DNA from 3 places in the Vibrio gangliei genome. Region 2 is predicted to be linked to each of the others. Evidence: riboswitches for the same ligand, from Rfam matches in the RefSeq annotation. Region 2 holds a riboswitch; each other region holds the start of a gene.
What was found. A riboswitch is a leader RNA that binds a small molecule or an ion and turns the genes downstream of it on or off. The one in region 2 is predicted to bind thiamine pyrophosphate.
Positions count from the first base shown of each region.

Region 1 (7,868 bases), 470 kb from region 2:
ACAATTGGAATAAATACAAAGGCAACGTCGTTAAAGATTGGCTGCCAAATAAAGCGATCGCACTCAGATCGCCCATAGAAAACATGAAACAAATCGAAAACGCATGTGCGATGGTTTTATTTAACGCTCGCCATTCCACCAAACGAAAACGGTTCCAGCCTGCCATGCCTAAACTTTGACAAAGAGAGTGATATTGCTGCGCCGTCTGCAACATTGGCTGACTCAAGGTTTTAATGATGTATGGCAACCCCATTAAGCTATTGATCACCACCACAACCCAAAATGCCAAACTGAACACATCAACCCGCTCACGTAACAGCAAAAACAGCCCCGTACTGAGCACAATACCTGGCGTGACCAAAATAATAGTGCCCATTAATTCTACTTTACCCGCGCGACTCGATTGACCTTTTAAGTGCCAAGCTCGACTGGTCAATAAAATCGCCATGCCGAGTAATAACGCCAAACAGCTGGCAAGCGTGGCAATTTGTACCGATGCACTCAAAGCATGCCAAAATTTCTCATCTTGCAATACCGCAAAGGAGCGAGGATTTAACCCTTGTCCCACCACCATCATTAACGGCGGCAACACCAAGATCGCCGCTGAAACAATCCAAAACGCATCCCACCATTTCGCTTTTGAGCTATCAATAAAAAAAGCATAACGTTGATGACTGGCCGCATCGGAAGTTGGTAAGGTTTTAGTCAGCTTTAATAACAGCAGGCTTAACCCACCACACAGCAGCATTTGCCACAGCGCCAAAATCGCACCGGCCTGTAAATCAAAATCAAACTTAATCGCCTGATAAATCGCAAGTTCAATAGTGGTGGATTTGGGGCCACCGCCAAGTGCCATTACGGTTGAGAAACTGGTGAAGCACAACATAAACACAAGGCCAGCAATTTGCGGAAGTTGCTGCCTCATTCTCGGCCATTCGACTTGTCGAAACTTTTGCCAACCGGTCATGCCTAAATGCGCACACAATTTATGCTGCTCATTAGGAATCGATTCCAAAGCATGCAATAACAATCGACTCGCGTAAGGCAAATTAAAAAAGACATGGGCGACCAAGATGCCACTTAAACCATAGATAGAAAATGGGAGCTGACTGTCGAAGAATCGGAACAGTTGTGCCACTAAACCACTATTGCCCAAGATAGCTACAATACCAAATACGCCGACTAATACTGGTAGTACTAAAGTGGAAGCAAACAATTTCAGCAGTATAGATTTACCAAAAAACTCTCGCCTCGAAAGCGCATGGGCGACAGGAATGGCCAACCCCACACTGAGTAGCATCGATAACGACGCTTGGTAAAAACTAAAGAAGGTAATGTGGCGGTAATAAGGATCAGATAAAATCCAACCCATATTGAGTGTCGGGGCATGATGAATCAATGCCACCACGGTCGATACCACGAACAGGCCAATAGCCGATGCCACGACAATACCTAATTTAGGTACCTGAATATTGACCATGTTAGCGCCCGACCTCACGCACTTTATTACCGCTCATTCTAATGACCAATCAACTTAGACATTATTCCGAAAGTGCCATTTGCCATTCGCGAGTCCAGCTTTTCAACTGTTTGGCAACCACTTCAGGATCCAGCGACAACATTTTGCTCGGTACGGTTAATTGCTCATAACCTTTTGGCAATTCAATGTCGGTCACCGGATACATCCAGTTGCCTGTCGCCATCACCGATTGGAAATCATCACTCAAAATAAACTGCATAAACTCATCAGCAAGTTTTTGGTGTTTTGAGCTTTTTAACTTAGCGGCAAGTTCAATTTGTGCATATTGACCTTCAGCAAAGTCAGCCGCTGCGTAGTTGGGATCATTTTCAGCAATGATGTGGTAAGCCGGAGAGGTACTGTAAGAGAGCACCATATCACTCTCGCCTTTTAAGAACATAGGATAAGAGTCCGACCAACCTTTGCTTACCGTGACCGTCTTCTTCGCGATTTGTTTCCAAGCCTGAGCGGCGTCATCGCCATAGACATCTTTTACCCACAACAATAAACCTTGCCCTGTGATTGAGGTGCGTGGATCTTGATAAATGATATTGAAATCATCACGCTCCACCAGCTCTTTCATGCTTTTCGGCGGGTTCTTCATTTTGGTTTTATCGTACACAAACGCGAAATAGCCATAATCAAATGGCACAAAATAATCGTTATTCCAACCACCAGGAATCGTCACTTTGGAGGTATCAACATCGTGCTTTGCCAGTAAACCCGTCGCTTGTGCTTGCGCCATAATATTGTTGTTTAAACCCAAAACCACATCCGCTTTGGTGGTCGAGCCTTCCATACGAATTCGACTCAACACCGAGCCGCCATCATCAAGTGCAACAAAATTCAGATTACAGCCGCATTGAGCTTCAAATGCCGTTTTGATTTTCGGGCCCGGGCCCCAATCAGAAGTGAAAGAATCGTAGGTATAAACGGTGAGCGTGGGCTTTTCTGCTGCCATGACAGAAGAAGTAAACACGGCAGCGCATGACAACGCCAGTAGCGTAAAAGATTTCGATGTGAAGTTCACTATAAGCATCCTTTTTAGTGAGCGGCACAAGAAAAAGGAAGGCTAGCTTCACTCATTTCCTACGCCAGCATTATCTGGTTCAGGTCACGGGTGTTATCTCAGCCAGTTTTTACACAAATTACTGCGTATAAACTCGCACCCCGATGAGTCGTGTAGATTGTATACAATATAGTCAGAGATGATCAATCAACGCGATGAGTTTTATTCATTACGCTGATCATAACCCCAACGTGGCACCAGCCCCTGCTCAATGCCAAGGTGATCTAAAATACGCGCCACCATAAAATCAACCAGATCGTCGATGGTTTTCGGTTGATGATAAAACCCCGGCGCGGCAGGCATAATAGTGACGCCCATTTGCGACAACTTATGCATGTTTTCTAAGTGCAGCGTTGAGAATGGCGTTTCACGCACCACCAGCAGCAACTGGCCACGCTCTTTCATCACCACATCCGCAGCACGTTCAATTAAGTTATCCGATATGCCGTGGGCAATCGATGCGACACTGCCAGCCGAACATGGGCATACCACCATTTTTTTCGGCGCCGCAGAGCCAGAAGCCACTGGTGAAAACCAATCTTCTTTGCCACACACGACCAATTTATCGCTGTCACAATATAAGTGTTCAACTAACGCTTTTTGAGCGGCATCAGGTCCGCTAGGTAGCTTTAAATCATGCTCAGTTGCCATCACCACTCTAGCCGCCGAGGAAATCAACAGATACACGGTATAGTCGGCAGCAAGCAAACATTCCAGTAAGCGTAACCCATAAGGTGCACCTGAAGCGCCAGTGAACGCTAAGGTAATTCGTTTATCTGCAACTTGAGTCATACCATGCTCCTATACCTTTAACAGTAAAAAGATCATCATGATCTTTTTGCCTACTATGATCTTTTTACTTATCCGCAGCTAAGATTACTGAATGATGGTGATTACTGCTTCGCTTCTAACGCGGTGAGTAATTTGCCATGTATGCCTTCAAAGCCACCATTACTCATCACTAAGATTTGATCGCCCGTTTGCGCTTGAGCCACGATATGCGCCACAAAGTTATCAATATTGTCATCAACATAACTTGGCTGAGCACATTGATCCGCCACATCTTGCACGTTCCACTTAATGTTATTTGGCTGATACAGACACACTTCATCGGCATGTTTAAAGGCTGCGGCTAATGTGTGTTTATGTACGCCCATTTTCATAGTGCTAGAGCGAGGTTCAAACACGGCAATAATTTTACTGTCGCCCACTTTATTACGTAAGCCTTCTAACGTCAGATCAATCGCGGTTGGGTGATGAGCAAAATCGTCATACACTTTCACGCCATTTACTTCGCCTTTTAGCTCTAGGCGGCGTTTAGTATTAATGAATTTACCTAAGGCTTCACAGGCCAAATCCGGAGTTACGCCAACATGACGCGCAGCGGCAATCGCCATCAAAGCATTATTCACATTATGCTCGCCAACCAAGTCCCATTTAACTTCGCCTTGTAACTGACCATCTAAGAACACAGTAAAGTGACTGCCATCTTTTTGAATCTTTTCTGCTTTCCAATGACCATCATCACCAATGTGCTCAAGCTCACTCCAACAACCACGCTTGATCACATCCGTGAGACCATCATCATTCGCTGGCACTAAGATGCGCCCATTACCAGGAACCGTACGGACTAAATGGTGGAATTGGCGTTTGATTGCTTCTAGATCGTCAAAAATATCCGCATGGTCAAATTCAAGATTGTTCATGACTAACGTGCGTGGGTGGTAATGCACAAACTTAGAACGCTTATCGAAAAAAGCACTGTCATATTCGTCCGCTTCCACCACAAAAAACATGCTTTCACCTAAACGAGCAGACACACCGAAGTTACCTAATACGCCGCCAACCAGAAAACCGGGCGCATAACCACAATCTTCTAAGATCCAAGACAGCATACTTGAAGTGGTGGTTTTACCGTGAGTACCAGAAACCGCAAGCACCCAACGATCATGCAACAAGAATTCTTGCAACCATTGCGGGCCGGAGGTGTATTTCAGATTGTTATTTAATACATATTCCACGCATGGGTTGCCGCGGCTCATAGCATTACCAATCACGACTAAGTCTGGTGCAGGATCAAGCTGACTAGGATCAAAGCCTTCAATAATTTCAATACCTTGAGATTCGAGCAATGTACTCATTGGTGGATAAACATTGGCGTCACAACCGGTGACTTTATGTCCTAATTGACGCGCTAATACGGCAGCGCCTCCCATGAATGTGCCACAAATACCAAGAATATGAATATGCATAACTGAGGTTCCTGCCCCATTAAGTTTGAGGCGTTTGAATTGGAAAAAATTATGGCAGATAGTACCGTAAACTCAGGGAAAAGTATGGATAAAATCGGTAATTTTAAGGGGAAATGAATAAGTTTTACCTCATCACAACAATGTAATGCCCCCTGCCTACTCGCTTCGAATCAATAAAACTTCAAATAAATGAAAGTCACATTTGTGAAATTTCACAAGTTACTTCATTACCATTAAAAAGTTTGTCACTTTACAATCACCTACGCCTTGATTGAAAAGGCACTATTTAGCTTTGCTCTGCCTAACGACACTTTTAAAAGGAATAATCATGTCGAACATGCGCACTCTTGGTGAGTTTATTGTTGAAAATCAGCACCATTTCCCGCACGCCAGTGGTGATTTGTCTTCATTACTGGGTTCCATCAAATTAGCCGCCAAAATTGTTAACCGTGAGATTAATAAAGCTGGTTTAGTGGATATCACTGGCTCCGTTGGGGCTGAAAATGTGCAAGGTGAGGAACAACAAAAACTCGATCTCTATGCCAACGAAAAATTCAAAGCCGCATTGGAAGCGCGCGATCAAGTGTGTGGCGTAGCCAGTGAAGAAGAAGATGAAGCGGTCGCGTTTAATAAAGATCTCAATAAGAACGCCAAATACGTGGTGTTAATGGATCCACTCGATGGTTCATCCAATATCGATGTGAATGTGTCTGTTGGTACCATCTTCTCGATTTATCGCCGTGTTTCACCAATTGGCAGTGCGCCAACCGAAGAAGATTTCTTACAACCGGGTCATAAGCAAGTGGCCGCTGGTTACATCATTTACGGCTCATCGACTATGTTGGTGTACACCACAGGTAACGGTGTTCATGGCTTCACTTATGATCCATCACTGGGCGTCTTTTGTTTATCCCATGAGAACATGACCATTCCTGAAACCGGTACGATTTATTCCATCAACGAGGGTAACTACATTCGCTTCCCAACCGGTATCAAAAAGTACATCAAATATTGCCAAGAGAACGTGCCAGAAGAAAAACGTCCTTATACTTCCCGCTATATTGGTTCACTTGTAGCAGACTTCCACCGCAATCTGCTCAAAGGCGGTATCTACCTATACCCAAGCACTCAGAGTCATCCAAACGGTAAGCTGCGCTTATTGTATGAATGCAACCCAATGGCGTTTTTGATGGAGCAAGCAGGTGGTAAAGCCACTGACGGTAAGAATCGTATAATGGATTTAAAACCAACGGAACTGCACCAACGTGTGCCTTTCATCGTCGGCTCACCCACTATGGTTGATAAAGTCGAAAGCTTTTTGTCGCTTTACCCTGAAGATTAGAGACATATTAGGAAGAATTAAGCGATACTTTGAGGGTCAATTGACCAGTTAAGCCCATTTAATAAAAGCGATAACAAGTTTGTTTGTTATCGTTTTTTTATTCTAGTCGCTAATTTAGCTCAAAACCTTTACAACCCCTTTACAAGTCACGTTATAATCAGGCGGTTAATTTCAATTCAACCTTTATTCAATTCAAACCGAGAAAGGAAGCCTCATGAGCTTGAACAATGTTCCTGCTGGTAAATCACTACCAGATGACCTATACGTCGTAATCGAAATCCCTGCTAACGCGGATCCAATCAAATACGAAGTTGATAAAGACAGCGGCGCAGTATTTGTGGACCGTTTTATGTCTGCACCTATGTTCTACCCATGTAACTATGGTTACGTGAACCACACACTATCACTAGATGGTGATCCGGTAGACGTATTAGTACCAACACCATTCCCGCTAATGCCTGGTTCAGTGATTCGTTGTCGCCCAGTTGGCGTATTAAAAATGACGGATGAGTCTGGTGAAGATGCTAAAGTGATCGCCGTTCCGCACAGCAAACTATCAAAAGAATACGATCATATCCAAGACATCAACGATGTACCTGAACTTTTGAAATCGCAAATCACGCATTTCTTCGAGCGTTACAAAGATCTTGAAGCGGGCAAATGGGTAAAAGTAGACGGTTGGGAAGACGTTGAAGCAGCACGTAAAGAGATCTTAGAATCGTACGAGCGTGCGCAAAAATAACCTTCTACCTTCGTAATTGACGCTTCAGCTTTGCTGACTGCGACGTCAATTACTGTGATATAAAAAAGAGAAGCTAACATTTTGCTAGCTTCTCTTTTTGTTTTTATCTCAATGATAAAGATTAGGCTTTAAACGCTTTAAACGCATTGATTAGGCCATTGGTTGAACTGTCGTGTGAGTCAACCGCTTTGCTGTCTGCAAGCTCAGGAAGAATTTGGTTAGCCAGTTGCTTACCAAGCTCTACGCCCCATTGGTCAAAGCTAAAGATATTCCAAATCACACCTTGTACGAAGATTTTGTGCTCGTACATTGCAATTAGGCTACCGAGTGTTTTTGGCGTAATTTGCTTCACTAAGATTGAGTTAGTTGGGCGGTTACCTTCAAACACTTTGAAGTTCACAAGATCTTTTACTTCTTCAGCGGTTTTACCGGCTGCAGCAAATTCAGCTTCAACTTGCTCTTTTGATTTACCAAACGCTAAGGCTTCCGTTTGAGCAAAGAAGTTCGACATCAATTTCTGATGATGATCGCCCACTTGGTTGTGGCTGATTGCTGGTGCAATGAAATCACAAGGGATCAACTTAGTGCCTTGGTGGATCAATTGATAGAAGGCATGCTGACCATTCGTACCTGGTTCACCCCAAATGATTGGGCCTGTTTGGTAATCCACCGCTTCACCGTTGCGATCAACGTACTTACCATTTGATTCCATGTTGCCTTGTTGGAAGTACGCAGCAAAACGGTGTAAGTACTGATCATACGGTAGAATCGCTTCTGATTCCGCACCGTGGAAGTTGTTGTACCAAATACCAATCAACGCCAAGATAACAGGAATGTTGTGTTCAAATTCAGTATTTGCGAAGTGCTTGTCCATCTCATGCGCACCTTCCAATAACTCAATAAAGTTATCAAAACCTACCGCAAGAGAGATAGAAAGACCGATG
Region 1 covers NZ_AP021869.1:392,488-400,355, reverse strand. Annotated here, with positions in the region: gene thiP (thiamine/thiamine pyrophosphate ABC transporter permease ThiP) at 1-1,480, opposite strand, end outside; gene thiB (thiamine ABC transporter substrate binding subunit) at 1,542-2,558, opposite strand; TPP riboswitch at 2,589-2,702, opposite strand; gene Vgang_RS01835 (flavin prenyltransferase UbiX) at 2,751-3,380, opposite strand; gene mpl (UDP-N-acetylmuramate:L-alanyl-gamma-D-glutamyl-meso-diaminopimelate ligase) at 3,482-4,840, opposite strand; gene fbp (class 1 fructose-bisphosphatase) at 5,169-6,182, shown strand; gene ppa (inorganic diphosphatase) at 6,397-6,924, shown strand; gene pgi (glucose-6-phosphate isomerase) at 7,046-7,868, opposite strand, start outside.
Region 1: it holds a riboswitch for thiamine pyrophosphate, as region 2 does, so the genes downstream of both, thiB (thiamine ABC transporter substrate binding subunit) here and thiC (phosphomethylpyrimidine synthase ThiC) in region 2, are expected to answer to the same signal.

Region 2 (7,868 bases):
TTGAAAGCAAGTGTTGCCAATAAGCAATGTATCATTAAGAGCCAGCGCATCATTAAGAACCTGTGTATCATTCAATTCAGACATGAGATCAGCCTCCTGCAATCATACTGAAGATCGCAATGTCATCACCTTCTTTCAACTCAAAGGCTGACCAAGATGATTTGGGAATGATGTCTGAATTGACTGCAACCGCGACTTGCTTGGTATCAATATCTAAATTTGTTAAAAATGTACCTAGGTTATTTTGTTCATTGTTGAGCGTTTTTACTTGCTGATTCACCCTGACTTGCATGGTGCATCTCCTTAGATTCTTCCTTGTATAGAAGTCCTAAATTTCCTCTAGGCTTCCACACACAGGACAACTTGCCTCTCTCGCAATATTAAATCGTTGCCAAGAAAGCGTTTGTCCATCAAATAAATTGAAAATCGCAGGTTTAAATTTATCGTTACCAGTAAGATATTTGATTGCTTCCAGTGCCTGTAGGTTACCTAAGCTACCTACGACAGGACCAACTACACCCGATTCTGAACACTTTAAACCTGCGTTGTTATCTTGGTATGGCACAGCGCAGTGGTAACAAGGGGACGGTTGTTTATGAAAATCAAAACTCATCAATTGTCCGACCCAGCCAGTGGCAGAACCAGAAATCAACGTGGTTTTTCCATCATGACAGGCTTTATTGACTGCTTGCCTCGTAGGAAAATTATCACTGCAATCCAATACAACATCGGCCAACATCACTTCTAAGTTCAACTGAGCATCTTGCAAGTAGCTGGATACACTGCGAACTTTACAATGTGGATTAAGCTGTTTGAGTTGCTCGGCCATCGCTTGCGCTTTATTTTTACCTAAATCACTTTCGCGATAGACCACTTGGCGCTGCAAATTAGACGAGTCAACGTTATCGCCATCAGCCACAACCAAGCTGCCCACTCCAGCACCAGCCAAATACATCGCCGCAGCCGAGCCTAAACCACCACAACCCACCAACAATACTTTGCTTGCCATTAACTTTTCTTGTCCGGTTTCAGCGATTTCCGGCACCATGATTTGTCTTTGGTAGCGTTGAAATTGTTGGTCGTTCATACCGTTTCCTTAATTACCTTTTAGTGTCACTGCGATATACAAGCAGCCTGATTAGCGTGCTGCGACTGCATTATTTGATAGAAAGAATCTATCGCCAATTGTATATCATCTGCCAATGTAATAGCACGAACCACCGCGAGGCTATTCACACCTGTCTGCCATATTTTTGCAGCGTTATGCAAATCAATTCCTCCTATCGCGACGGTAGGAAGTAATTCCCCCACTAACTGCTGATATAACGTCAACTTTGTTATACCTTGCGGCTGCGATGGCATAGCTTTTGTCGTCGTAGCAAAAATATGCCCAAGCGCGATGTAAGAAGGTTTAAAATGCATTGCACGTAAGATCTCATGATAGCCATGCGTTGAAATACCCAATCTCATTCCCGCTTGCTGAATAGCCATCAAGTCAGCACTGGCTAAGTCTTCTTGTCCTAAATGAACGCCATATGCGCCATGTTTAATGGCCAGTTGCCAATAATCGTTTATAAACACTTGCGCACCATATTGTTCACCTAGCGCCACTGCTTGCTTAATTTCAGATTCTAAACTGACTGAGTTTTTATATTTAATTCTTAGCTGTACCGTTTTTACCCCTGAAGATAAAACCTTTTCGATCCAAGCGGATGAATCAACAACGGGATACAAACTTAAATCATCAGTATTGACAGGCAAGAAAGGTGCACATTGCTGTGTTTCTAAAGTAGTTAAATGTTCAAAATCACTTGCTTTGTGCGGCCATGATGTTTCACGTGAAACACAAGAATGAAATGTAGCCGCATTAGCAATGACAAGCGCATCTTCAATTTCAAACTCCAAAGCTAAAGCCAATACAAACCAACAATAATGATGCATAGGATCATTCAAACTAATGTGTTTTGGGTAGGCCAGTTTTGTGGTTTGTGATTTGGGCTTACGATATATATCAAGATTTTTACCACTTGCCGCAACGCCAATAGAAATAGCGTGCGGTGATAAACCATCATTCTGAAAGCCGTAACACAAGGTGATAACGCTATTATCACTGACAGTATTTTCATCAGTTGGATGCGTATTTAGCGGCTGGAAATAAGGAATAACACGTAGTGTTTTATCGGCAAAATAAACCGTGCTAGTAAGTAAGTTGTCCGAACCAACAGACTCAAAACTGATCGAAGGAGACGGAAACCCGACGTCATTAGCCGCAGTAAGACAACATTGCATCAAGGTTGATAACTGCATGTTTGCAGAGGAAGATAATTCAACGCTATTCATTGGTTTCAACCTCTTGCTTTGAAGGCTTAGCCTCGACAGCAGGATGATAAAGTTCTGAACCAGAGGCCAAAAACTCAGCCGACTTCTGCTTCATCCCCTCTAATGGATCATCAAGCATTTTAATTTCAATCGCCTGATCGGCGGCAACCTGCTCGGTATCTTTGGCATATTCACGCACTTCTTGAGAGATTTTCATGGAGCAAAACTTAGGGCCGCACATCGAACAAAAATGTGCGACCTTACCCGATTCTTGCGGCAAAGTTTCATCATGAAATGCCAGCGCCGTTTCTGGATCGAGGGAAAGATTGAATTGATCATGCCAACGAAATTCAAAACGAGCTTTAGACAAAGCATTATCACGGATTTGTGCTCCTGGGTGCCCTTTGGCTAAATCCCCCGCATGTGCAGCTAGCTTATAAGTGATAAGGCCGGTTTTGACATCTTCTTTATTCGGCAAACCAAGGTGCTCTTTGGGCGTGACATAACATAGCATTGCACAGCCAAACCAACCAATCATAGCGGCACCAATCCCTGAAGTTATGTGATCGTAGCCAGGGGCAATATCTGTTGTTAAAGGACCTAAGGTATAAAAAGGTGCTTCGTGACAGTGCTTTAATTGCTCATCCATATTCTCTTTGATCATATGCATTGGCACATGACCAGGGCCTTCAATCATGACTTGAACATCATATTCCCAAGCGATTTTCGTCAACTCACCTAATGTACGTAATTCAGCAAACTGTGCTTCATCATTGGCATCAGCGATCGAACCAGGGCGTAAACCATCACCAAGTGATAACGCCACATCATATTGAGCACAAATCTCACAAATTTCACGAAAGTGAGTATATAAAAAGCTTTCTTGATGATGGGCTAAACACCACTTGGCAATGATCGAACCGCCACGAGAAACAATGCCTGTCACACGTTTCGCCGTCATTGGAACATAACGTAGTAATAAGCCTGCATGGATAGTGAAATAATCAACACCTTGCTCGGCTTGCTCAATTAAGGTGTCTCGCATCACTTCCCAGTTGAGGTTTTCAGCGACACCATTAACCTTTTCTAGCGCTTGATACATAGGAACCGTACCGATTGGTACTGGGCTATTGCGTAGAATCCACTCTCGGGTTTCATGAATATTACGACCAGTTGATAGATCCATCACCGTATCGCCGCCCCATCGAGTAGACCAAACCAGCTTTTCAACTTCTTCTTCAATCGACGATGACACAGAAGAATTACCAATATTGGCATTCACTTTAATCAAAAAGTTACGCCCAATAATCATAGGCTCAGACTCTGGGTGGTTAATATTGGATGGAATAATTGCCCGGCCTTCTGCTACTTCGCGACGAACAAATTCTGGGGTAATTTCTTTGGGTAAGTGTGCGCCAAAGCTTTGTCCTGGATGTTGCTGATTGAGCTGTTCATCTGCAAACTTTTGACGCCCCATATTTTCACGAATGGCGATAAATTCCATTTCAGGAGTAATGATGCCTTGGCGCGCATAATGAAGTTGGGTGACACATTTTCCTGCTTTAGCTTTACGAATTTTAGGTAAATTGCCATAACGCAATTCATCTAACGTCTCATCATCCAAACGCTGCTGCGTAAAACGAGAAGAAACTTGCTCCAGATATTCAGTATCTTCCCTTTCCTCAATCCAACTTTCTCTTAATTTTGGCAACCCTTCATACAGGTTTATTTCATAATTAGGATCGGTATACACACCAGAGGTATCGTAAACCTGAATGGGTTCATTAGGCTCAAAAACTGGATTATCTTTTGTCCCACCAATCAGACTATCTGCGAGGCTAATTTGACGCATAGGTACACGTAAGTCTGGGCGGCTGCCTTCAATATAGACTTTTTGTGAGTTGGGATAAGGTTGTACAGACAACGAATCAATAAAGTTTTTCGCTGCCATTCTGGCTTGTTTACGACTTGACGACATAGCATTTTCCTTTAACTGTATAAGTTAGACCCTTAACGGGAAATGCTTGACGGATTTGATGCACAAGAGAGTAACTGTAAGACACAGCTACATTTATAGAGGGGGTAATTGTAGTAAAGATTACTCTTCTCTCGTTCCCTACGCAGGTATTAGCCTGTTCAGGTTCAACGGATCCCGCAACGCGGTCTCAGCCTTATGGCACTCCGACAAGTTTATCGAGTATATAAAGTGAACATATTATCATCAAGTTTAATCATCAAAATTTGTGATAATAAATACAATGCTTTTATTTTTTCAATTTATTGATCAAAGAAGCGAACAAGCTCGAATGCGTCTCCCGCAATTGGCCAATTTTTCCATCGAACTTTGGCGCCTCTTTCAAATCAAATAATTTAGGCACCGCCACTCTTTGAGAAGAATAAATTCCGGTATGTCCGCTAAAGTAATAAGCGGTGTAGCAGACTACAGCAAAATACAAAATATATTCGGAACCAAATAACTCAACGCCCATAATGGTGCAAGCTAAAGGTGTGTTGGTGGCGGCGGCAAATACTGCAATAAAGCCTAAGGCAGCAAACAGCTCTGGAGGTGCACCTAACAACCAAGCTAATGTATTTCCTAACGTTGCACCAATAAAAAATAGTGGCGTGACTTCACCACCTTTAAAACCTACTGATAGTGTCAATGCGGTCAAAATCAGCTTGAGTAGCCAGCTATACCACTCAGCACCACCTTGATGAAAAGCAGAGAGAATGCTAACCCCTCCTTCTCGACTACTGTAGACGCCAAGACCGGTATAATCGTAGTTACCAATCAATTTAGTCATGATGATTACTAAGACACCACCGACAAAAACAATCAAATATGGATTTTTGAGCGTTAATTTAAAGAAGTCTTTTAAAGAATGGGTTAATTCACCAAACAAATAACCAGCCAAACCAAAGCCAACACCAGCGACTAAGATTTTAAGCAGCAAGTATGGATCAACTTTTACAACATGATCGAGCAATTGATAGGTTTCCAGAAAATCTATTCGGTAATGCGTATGATGCGCCCCTAAAGCCGTACAGACAACATCTGCAATAATTGCAGCAAATAAGGCTGGAACAATAGCATCATACTTCAAACGTCCAATAGCGAGCACTTCTAGAGCGAAAATTGCTCCTGTTAACGGCGTACCGAAAATTGCACCAAAGCCAGCGGCAATGCCTGATATCAGCAGTAAGCGTTTATCTGACTCTGATAACTTAAACAATTTAGCGAAATAATTCGAAGCTGCGCCACCAATTTGGACCGCCGTTCCTTCTCGACCAGCAGATCCTCCAAACAAATGTGTCATAACGGTAGTAATTAAAACTAATGGTCCCATTCGAGTAGGAATACCGGCACCTGGCTGATGTATTTCATCCATGATTAAGTTATTACCATCATCCGAATTTTTGCCCAATTCTTTGTATAAATAGAGAATAACCAGACCGGCAAAAGGTAATAAATATAATAGCCAGGTGTTAGCTTCACGAGTAGTCGTCGCTTCAGCAAGCAACCACAAGAAGAAAGCATTTAAAGCGCCAATAGCGGCAGAAACCGGCAAGAGAATAAGAATCCAACGTAATATTTGGAGGAATAGCTTAGGATTAGCCTTTAATGGATGAGACATGTATCTTCCTAATATAAATAAGATTTAAGCAAAGGATAGATACATTGAGAGTATTTGAAAACCTGCAGATAGATCTATCCCATCTAGCAGGAGTCATTATCTCAAAAATTTGAGCGGTTAACGGTGGAACCCCATCACCTATGATAAGCATCACGCGAAGATCATATAATTTGTTACTTAACTATGCAAGGTAATAGATATAGACGAAATTGACTTCAATCAAGCAGAACTAAAATTCAGGCCCTCGTTATAAACACCAATTAATGATAATAGCTGCATGCGATAGAACTTTATTTACTACAAATACAAAAAAGCCTCGTCAGTGATGACGAGGCTTCGTAAAATAAGTGGCGGAGCGGACGGGACTCGAACCCGCGACCCCCGGCGTGACAGGCCGGTATTCTAACCAACTGAACTACCGCTCCGCAGCGTCTATTCAGTAATAGATATTCAAAGCCTGGCGATGTCCTACTCTCACATGGGGAAGCCCCACACTACCATCGGCGCTACTTCGTTTCACTTCTGAGTTCGGCATGGAATCAGGTGGGTCCAAAGCGCTATGGTCGCCAAGCAAATTCTTTTGTTAATCGCCGTTAGGCGCTTAACTTAATTCGGAAAGCTGTTTGCTATCTCTAGCTAAAGTCTCATCACTCATTCAAGTGCTTATCTGTATTCTTTTGAGTCCATCAAAACCCTTTAGGTGTTGTATGGTTAAGCCTCACGGGCAATTAGTATTGGTTAGCTCAACGCCTCGCAGCGCTTACACACCCAACCTATCAACGTCGTAGTCTCCGACAACCCTTTAGGACGCTTAAAGCGCCAGGGAAGACTCATCTCAGGGCTCGCTTCGTGCTTAGATGCTTTCAGCACTTATCGATTCCGAACTTAGCTACCGGGCAATGCCATTGGCATGACAACCCGAACACCAGAGGTTCGTCCACTCCGGTCCTCTCGTACTAGGAGCAGCCCCCTTCAATCTTCCAACGCCCACGGCAGATAGGGACCGAACTGTCTCACGACGTTCTAAACCCAGCTCGCGTACCACTTTAAATGGCGAACAGCCATACCCTTGGGACCGACTTCAGCCCCAGGATGTGATGAGCCGACATCGAGGTGCCAAACACCGCCGTCGATATGAACTCTTGGGCGGTATCAGCCTGTTATCCCCGGAGTACCTTTTATCCGTTGAGCGATGGCCCTTCCATTCAGAACCACCGGATCACTATGACCTGCTTTCGCACCTGCTCGAATTGTCATTCTCGCAGTCAAGCGGGCTTATGCCATTGCACTAACCACACGATGTCCAACCGTGTTTAGCCCACCTTCGTGCTCCTCCGTTACTCTTTGGGAGGAGACCGCCCCAGTCAAACTACCCACCAGGCACTGTCCTCACCCCGGATAACGGGGCTAAGTTAGAACATCAACACTACAAGGGTGGTATTTCAAGGACGACTCCACAACCACTGGCGTGATTGCTTCAAAGTCTCCCACCTATCCTACACATGTAGGGTCAATGTTCAGTGCCAAGCTGTAGTAAAGGTTCACGGGGTCTTTCCGTCTAGCCGCGGGTACACTGCATCTTCACAGCGATTTCAATTTCACTGAGTCTCGGGTGGAGACAGCGTGGCCATCATTACGCCATTCGTGCAGGTCGGAACTTACCCGACAAGGAATTTCGCTACCTTAGGACCGTTATAGTTACGGCCGCCGTTTACCGGGGCTTCGATCAAGAGCTTCTCCGAAGATAACCCCATCAATTAACCTTCCGGCACCGGGCAGGCGTCACACCGTATACGTCATCTTACGATTTTGCACAGTGCTGTGTTTTTAATAAACAGTTGCAGCCACCTGGTATCTGCGACTCCCGGCAGCTTAGAGAGCAAGTCTCATCACCGCTAGGAGCGTACCTTCTCC
Region 2 covers NZ_AP021869.1:2,517,532-2,525,399, forward strand. Annotated here, with positions in the region: gene Vgang_RS11630 (thiazole synthase) at 1-84, opposite strand, end outside; gene thiS (sulfur carrier protein ThiS) at 89-292, opposite strand; gene Vgang_RS11640 (HesA/MoeB/ThiF family protein) at 329-1,087, opposite strand; gene thiE (thiamine phosphate synthase) at 1,114-2,340, opposite strand; gene thiC (phosphomethylpyrimidine synthase ThiC) at 2,333-4,297, opposite strand; TPP riboswitch at 4,416-4,513, opposite strand; gene Vgang_RS11655 (voltage-gated chloride channel family protein) at 4,584-5,954, opposite strand; fluoride riboswitch at 6,035-6,102, opposite strand; tRNA gene Vgang_RS11660 (tRNA-Asp) at 6,303-6,379, opposite strand; rRNA gene rrf (5S ribosomal RNA) at 6,410-6,525, opposite strand; rRNA gene Vgang_RS11670 (23S ribosomal RNA) at 6,662-7,868, opposite strand, start outside.

Region 3 (7,868 bases), on a different replicon from region 2:
ATGATTTGGATTAACAAACCAATCAAGCATCAAACTGAGCTTATCATTCGCTTCTACGGGTAGCGTACATATCAGCGCAGCTAGAATAAACATTTTGTTAATCAAACCATTAGCACGTCTATTTCTGCGATTTATAAAAAGATTATTACGCTTTAAAAACACTTTCATCATACATCCCTTTTAGTCACTCAGATCCCAATCGATCCAGCGAGTTAAACAATAATTTACTGAAAAATATAAACAAATAGAGAGCATCGACAGCACCACTAAACCGGAGAACATATCGGCAGTTTGCATCCGAGCATTGCTTTGCAACATAAAATAACCAATCCCTTCACTGGCACCGACCCATTCACCAATCACTGCGCCTATCGGAGCGATCACAACCGACACTCTGAATCCAGATGCTAAGGCCGGCATCGCCGCTGGAAATCGTACTCGCCATAACATCTGCCATCTCGATAAATGAAATGTCTTGCCTAATTCAATAAAGCCATTAGGTGTGTTATTTAGTCCGTCATAGCAACAAACCGTGATAGGAAAGAAAATGATAATTGCAGACATCACTACTTTTGAGGCCATACCATAACCAAACCACAGCATTAAAACTGGAGCTAATGCAAAAACAGGAATGGCCTGACTGACTATTAAAATTGGCATCATCCAACGATTTAAACGGTGACTCAGTAACATGAGTAAAGCGCTCACCACACCAAATACGCTCCCAAGCACTAAACCGGCTACAATCTCTTGTAGCGTTACCCAGGTGTGCCTCAATATGACGCTAGGCTGATGAATGAATGCTTCCCAAACATCAACAGGCGTAGGAACAATATATTTTGGTAAAGCAAAACCCCACACAACTAACTGCCAGAGCAATATGATCAGTAAACACGTCGTCACTGGTTGAAAACTTTTTGAGAAAGCGAACGAAGACGACTTACCTAGACGGGTATTCATTGAAGGCTGCTTTTTCATCGATTCACCGCTTTTATAATCGATTGAGATTGCAGCTGAGACATCAATCTCTGCTGAAAATGAGCAAATTCAGCATTCATGACTCGTGGCTTTTGTTCACAATATGGGAGATGAACATCATTCAATGAAGCTGGTTTTCCTTTCATCACTAAGACATGGTCACTGACTCTCAAGGCTTCTTGAATATCGTGAGTAATGAAAATAACCGTTTTATCATCAAGCAGTTGGCATGCAAGATCTTGTAGTTCATAGCGAGTTAATGAATCCAGTGCTGAGAATGGTTCATCCATTAAAACCACAGGTTTGTTTTGAATTAACGTTCTAGCAAGCGCGACACGTTGTCTCATTCCCCCAGATAATTGCTTGGGTTTGTAGCGAATAACATCACCTAGCCCAACCTGAGCAAGTAAAGCTTCCGCTTGTTTGATTTCATCAAGCGTTAACCTACCCGTTTGCAAATATCGCTCTAAACATGTGTTGTGCAGTACATCGAGCCAAGGAAACAAGAAATCTTTTTGTCCCATATAAGCTATGGGCTTGTAGGTAATAGGTTTATGAGTAATAGGCTTATGTGCGATAGGTTTATAGGAATTAGGCTGCGATAAAGTAACTTTAGATTCATTTGAAGAACGAAATTGAATATTGCCTTGCATTGTTGATTGCGTAACTAAACCTGCGATGAGCTTTAGTAATGTTGTTTTGCCACAACCACTCGCACCGAGAATGCTTGTCCAAGTTCCCGCCTTAAAGCAATGGCTTAAACCCTTAAATAAGCAATCATCGCTATCAGAAAAGCGGAAGGTCAGATCATTGATGTCAATATCGACAGGCATATCAATCATCCGACTTGTCTGAGTATGAATGCCTGTTCAAAGCATAAAAATGATGAACAGGACCAGCACCTTCGCCAACATTCAATCTATCGGCATGAAGCAAGGCTTCTGAAAGATAAACTTTGGCTTTATCGACCGCTTCAGATAATGCGAAGCCTTGTCCGAGATAAGAAGCAATAGCAGAAGATAATGTGCATCCTGTTCCATGAGTGTTTTTTGTATTCACTCTAGGGTGCCTATAACTAGAAACGTTATTTTTGTTGATCAACCAATCAGTGCTGTACTCTCCCTGTAAATGACCGCCTTTTAGTAAAACGTCACACGAAGAAAGCAATGAGTCATGTTGAATACGTTCAATTAGCTCACCGACTTGCGACTCATTTTGAATATTACTTTGTCCAAGTAATAAAGCGGCTTCTGGCAAGTTTGGAGTAATGACATCAACTATTGGAATTAAACATTCTTTCAGCGTTTCAATTGCTTGGGGTTGTATTAATGGATCACCGCTAGTGGCTACCATAACTGGATCCAACACTACATTCATTAAGTTATAGTGCTTTAGCTTCTGTGCAATGACTTCTATGACTTGGCTATCATTAAGCATTCCAATCTTAACTGCCGCAATATCAATATCGGACAATACCGTATCGAGTTGATCGGCAATGAACGATGCTGAAACCGAATAAATGGAATGCACACCTTGTGTATTTTGCGCCGTTAAAGCGGTAATAGCCGAACAAGCAAAGCCACCCGTGGCAGAAATCGCTTTAATATCGGCTTGAATGCCTGCACCACCACCAGAATCTGAACCTGCAATTGTCAATATATTAGGCGTCAATGAATGATGGCTTGATTTGCTTGCAGTAACGGAAGAATCGGTAGTTGTTGAATTTTGATTCATATTACTTCCTCAAAGCGCGTGGAAGTAATAGACGTGTGGCGATCGAGCGATCTTAGAAGACACGTTCATTAGTTCCCTACGCCAATGTTAATTGGATCAGGTTCAACGGGTCTCACTTAGTGATCTCAGCCTACTGGCCCCCCGACTAATGGTGGTTAATCTAATCGTCAACAATAGGAATGTAAAGCATTAGTGAATGAACTTTTGACGTTGTATTCAGATAATTCTATTCATCCTAAAGTCATAGCCGGAATTACGGGTTAGAATATGTATCTACACTTTACATTGGAGCATTCATGGAAAATCAAGCAATAATCAGAATGAGCGCATTTTTGCTGATCTTCCTTTTTATGGCGATGTGGGAATCATTTAGCCTGAAGAAGGTGCTTGGCCAGCCTAAATGGTATCGATGGCTCAACAATGTAGGTTTGGTGGTGCTAAATAGTCTTTTGCTGCCTTGGACGCTACCTATTCTCGCGATTGGCGCAGCTCAAGTCGTAGAATCTCAGCAATTAGGGCTATTCAATCAATGGAATATGCCTCCCATCGCAAGCCTCATTTTATCCGTGATCATTCTTGATATGTGCATCTATTGGCAACACAGAATCTTTCACAAAGTGCCCGTATTATGGCGTTTACATCGCGTTCATCATGCAGATCAAGACATCGATGTGACCACAGGTTTCCGTTTCCATTTCATCGAAATTTGGCTTTCTATGCTGCTCAAAATAGCCATTATTTTCGTGTTAGGCATTCCTGTTATGGCGGTTTTCATTTTTGAAATACTACTTAACGGCTGCGCCATGTTTAACCACAGTAACGTCAATATCTCTAACAGCATTGATGTGAAACTAAGAAAGTGGATTGTTACACCCGACATGCATCGAGTTCATCACTCCATTCATCGAGAGGAAACCGACAGCAACTATGGCTTTTGCTTATCGGTTTGGGACCGACTCTTTGGGAGTTATGTTGCACAGCCCAAAGAGGGTCACCAAAATTTGCAGATTGGGATTTCGCTCTTTCGTCAGCCGAAAGAACAGAGCTTGTGGCGGATGTTGAGTCAGCCTTTTCGAAAAAACTGATAAAACATTACACTGTAACTTATTATCCTATAGGAATCAGAAAAACCTCAGCCAACGTAACAGCATGAATTCAAATACAAAAGTAACGCCAAGCCCTACACAAAACAACCAAAATGCCATTGGATTATCGACACCGGGCATACCACCAATGTTGATACCCAATAAACCCGTTAAGAAACCCACCGGTAAGAAAATGGCGGCGATAACCGTAAAGAGATAAGTGTTACGGTTCATCTTTTCAGCTTGTTCTTGTTCGATATCTGCTTTGATTAATTGTATTTGTTCTAAGTAAAAATCAATCGATTCGTTAATTCGTATCACGGTATCTAGCGAGTTACGCATTTTGAGTTCAACCTCCTCCATTTCTGGGTGTTGAACTTCTAAGAAGTCATCATGTGCATAACGTTGCGGTTTCATAAAACGACGCAGTTTTAACAGTCGCTTATGTATTACATGCAAGTCATGGTTACTGCCATTACCTTCTTCAATCTCAAACAGCTGTTCTTCAACCCCATCCAGAAATTGAGCAATATTTTGGTTTAATCCATCAATAATCGCTAACAACAAACGTGCTGTTGTTTTAGGACCACGCTGTTCGTCCAGCGCTTGACGGATGTCAGTAATGGCTTTGGAGGAAATTTTACGAGTAGAAATGAGAATGCCTTTATGCCACAAAATACGCACACTGAGCATATCATCCGGTGTTGCACCTTCATTTAGGTTCACACCTCGCATAATCAACAAGAAAGACTGATCATCAAATAACTCAAAGCGAGGACGTGTGTCATCAGCCAATAAACTGTCCACAACACCACTTTCAAAGTCGTTAACTAGCAGCCAATGGCGAAGTTCTTTTGCCTCACGCTGACAGTGATACCAGTGATTTTCTTGCAATAATCCCAACGGTTCTTTTGGCTCAACACGTTTGGCTGGAAACGTCGAAAAATCCCATTGTTCAATCAAAAAGCTGTGTGACATAGTTTGTGCTCTACTTTCAATCAATTAAAACTATTAACGCAGAGGTTACATAAAGGTTCAAGAAATAGTTAAGGTGAATTATCAATAACGTTACAATAGTTCAAAACTCATCGTTTAATCTTGGCAAGGATAACGACTCATATGAAAAAGTTTCTGATCCGTAAAATTAAAATCGGCATGTTATTTATCATTCCCTTGGTGTTTGCCGGTTGGGTGGTAAACGCGGTTGTGTCATTTATGGATAAAAGCGCCGGCTACTTCTTACCGGAAGAGTTACATAAAACACTGAGCGGGATTTGGGGATTTGGCCTTATCATGGCCCTACTTTTGATGTTTATTGTCGGACTCATTTTTGACGGTAAACTACAACAGCGTTTCTACACTTGGCTTTCAGATAAAACCATCAACCGAATTCCAGGCTTTGGCATCATTCATAGTTCCACCAAACAAATAATGGAAGCATTGACCTCTGAAGAATCTCCGTTCAAGAAGCCCGCTTTTGCTCGTTCTTGGTCGGGGCCTAATTCAAAAGAAATCGTCTTCGATCTTGGTCCTACTTGGATGATCCCAAATCAAAACGGAGAAATGTTTTTAGGGCCAGATGGTGAGTTCTACCCTGTGCCGGAAGACGGTTATCATGTGGTATTTGTGCCGCAGGCTATCAACTTATCTAATGGTTACGTACGTTTTGAAAAGAAAGAAGATCTGCAATATGTGCCTCATTTAGGCGTTGAACAACTCACGGCGACGTTAATATCATGCGGATTGACGTTACCTAAAAAGCCTGACGATGCACTCGGTAAGGTATTGAAAAACGAGGAACAGATGCAACAAGCGCTGAAAGATTGGCGAGCTAATGCACCATCAGCAGAAAAACCTCAGCATAAGCGTAAACATGCAAAGCATGAAAAAATCGCAGAACAATAGCCGTTTAAGCTTGATACAACCTGAATACTTAATACAAACTGAATAAATGAAGCCAAGTGTCATTCCACTTGGCTTCGTTGTTTCTTATTCTACGTAACCTTAACTGACGTTAACTATTACTGAAACGCAGGACGATCAGCCAATTTTTGGTACCAAGCTTGAATGTGCGGGTAAGTTTCTAGCACATCAATCTCTAGCGCTCTTTCACACACGAATCCTACAAATAAGAATGCCGTGATATCTGCAACACTTAGCTTATCCCCTACTACAAAATCATTGCGGCTCAATTGCTTATCGAGTTTTGGTAGAAATTCTTGCACTCGAAGTTTAGATTCTTCACCCCAGGCAGGTACACAACGCTCTCGGTCACTGTACACACCAGATAAGTTACGAAAAGCCTGAAAACCAGCATACAAGCCATCAAATTCAACAATGCGTTGCCACATTTCCACCTTGCCTTTCTCTACGGGTGTTTCACCAAATAGCTCAGTTTTACCTGAATGCTCAGCAAAGAATCGACAAATCGCGATCGTTTCACTGATGGTGGTTCCGTCATCCAACTCAAGCATTGGCACTTTGCCATTCACGCTTTTTTCTTGATACTCAGGCGTCAAATTATCCCCTTCGCGGACATTCAGCTGTACGCGATCAACTTCAACGCCAATTTCCTTTAAAAAGATACCAACACGACGTGAGCTTGGGTTGGTGGCAAATTCATATATTTTCATTAGTCATTCCTTTTCTAAACGATCGTTTAGTAATACGTTACCTAATAACTAAACGATCAGTCAACAATTTGTTTATCCCGTTTAAAATCTTTGATACATTGCAATCGTTATATACAAAATAGACAAGAATCGTTTTGAAGTGGTCGAAAAATGGCGAGAAAAAGCAATTTTGATAAAGATGAAAAACTGGTCGAAGCCATGCAGCTTTTTTGGCAAAAGGGTTACGCTAATACATCCATCTCTGACTTAGTCGATCATTTATCGATCAACCGGTTCAGCATCTACAACACGTTTGGCGACAAATACGCCCTCTACCAAAGTGCTTTAAACTATTATTTTGAACACAGTACCAAACCTGCAAGCCAAGTATTATTTGAACCGGATGCGAATCTCACAACTCTGAAGCAATTTTTAGAGCAATTTGCCCAACGTCAAAAGGAACAGAAGTTTGGCTGTTTTATACAGAATGCCCTGCTAGAACACGGCATCAGTGATGAGAATGTGCATAGTATCGGTGAGAAGCTAATGAATCATTTAAGTGACGGCGTCACCAACTGTTTAAATAATGAGGTGAAAGGTCGAAATCTAAATCAACAGATTGATATTCAAGGATTAGTCGATTTAACCTTAGTGCAAATTCAAGGAATGCGTGTTCTTGGTAAAGCCAAACAATACCAACGTTTAGATACCGCCACACAGCAATTTATTGAGCTCATTCAAGCAACATTTGCTATGCATCAAACTCACCATTAATTACTCACCAATAAAAAAGGCTGATAACCACTTATCAGCCTTGAAGTTTTTTAGAATAGTCCGTCACCGGTTGATAGACTTACCACATCAAATCATCTGGCACGACAAAATCAGCGTACGGATCATCTTCATCCTCTGCTTCTTGCGTTAACACGTTATTCAATACAATAGTGCCTTCATCGCGTTGAGCAATTTTGTCTGCCACACTTGCCGGAATGATGACATACCCTTCCGCAAATCTCGCAATCGCTAAACGCCCTTTGGTTAGTTGATCTTGCGTCGGCTTATCCACGTACAGTTTTTTAACTAGATTACCGTCAGTAAAGTTATAACCGATTTCGCCATCAGTAATATCAATGCGGTTCATTTCAATCAGTTGCTTCACTTGGGCTTTCAGCTCTTTACTTAATGCCTGCTGTTTTTGCTCTGCGCTCAGGGCTTTATCACGCTCTTGCTGTGCTTTCTTGTTCGCTTCTACCGCTTCTTTCGCTTCACGAGCTTGAACACGAGATTTTTTCGATGATTTCTTCGCTTTCGCCAGCTTTTTACTGCTCACTAGGCCAGCTTTCAACATTTGTTCTTGTAGGGTCAGTTTTGCCATGAGGATCTCTTTACTGCTTTAACTTTAGGTCGATTATAACGTCAATAACACAAGATATGCGAGCATCATCTATGCTAGAATCGC
Region 3 covers NZ_AP021870.1:470,754-478,621, reverse strand. Annotated here, with positions in the region: gene Vgang_RS14185 (ABC transporter substrate-binding protein) at 1-93, opposite strand, end outside; gene Vgang_RS14180 (ABC transporter permease) at 181-960, opposite strand; gene Vgang_RS14175 (ABC transporter ATP-binding protein) at 975-1,811, opposite strand; gene thiD (bifunctional hydroxymethylpyrimidine kinase/phosphomethylpyrimidine kinase) at 1,813-2,712, opposite strand; TPP riboswitch at 2,769-2,866, opposite strand; gene Vgang_RS14165 (sterol desaturase family protein) at 3,009-3,797, shown strand; gene Vgang_RS14160 (zinc transporter ZntB) at 3,834-4,775, opposite strand; gene Vgang_RS14155 (DUF502 domain-containing protein) at 4,917-5,702, shown strand; gene Vgang_RS14150 (glutathione S-transferase family protein) at 5,819-6,430, opposite strand; gene Vgang_RS14145 (TetR/AcrR family transcriptional regulator) at 6,581-7,183, shown strand; gene Vgang_RS14140 (DUF2058 domain-containing protein) at 7,263-7,784, opposite strand.
Region 3: it holds a riboswitch for thiamine pyrophosphate, as region 2 does, so the genes downstream of both, thiD (bifunctional hydroxymethylpyrimidine kinase/phosphomethylpyrimidine kinase) here and thiC (phosphomethylpyrimidine synthase ThiC) in region 2, are expected to answer to the same signal.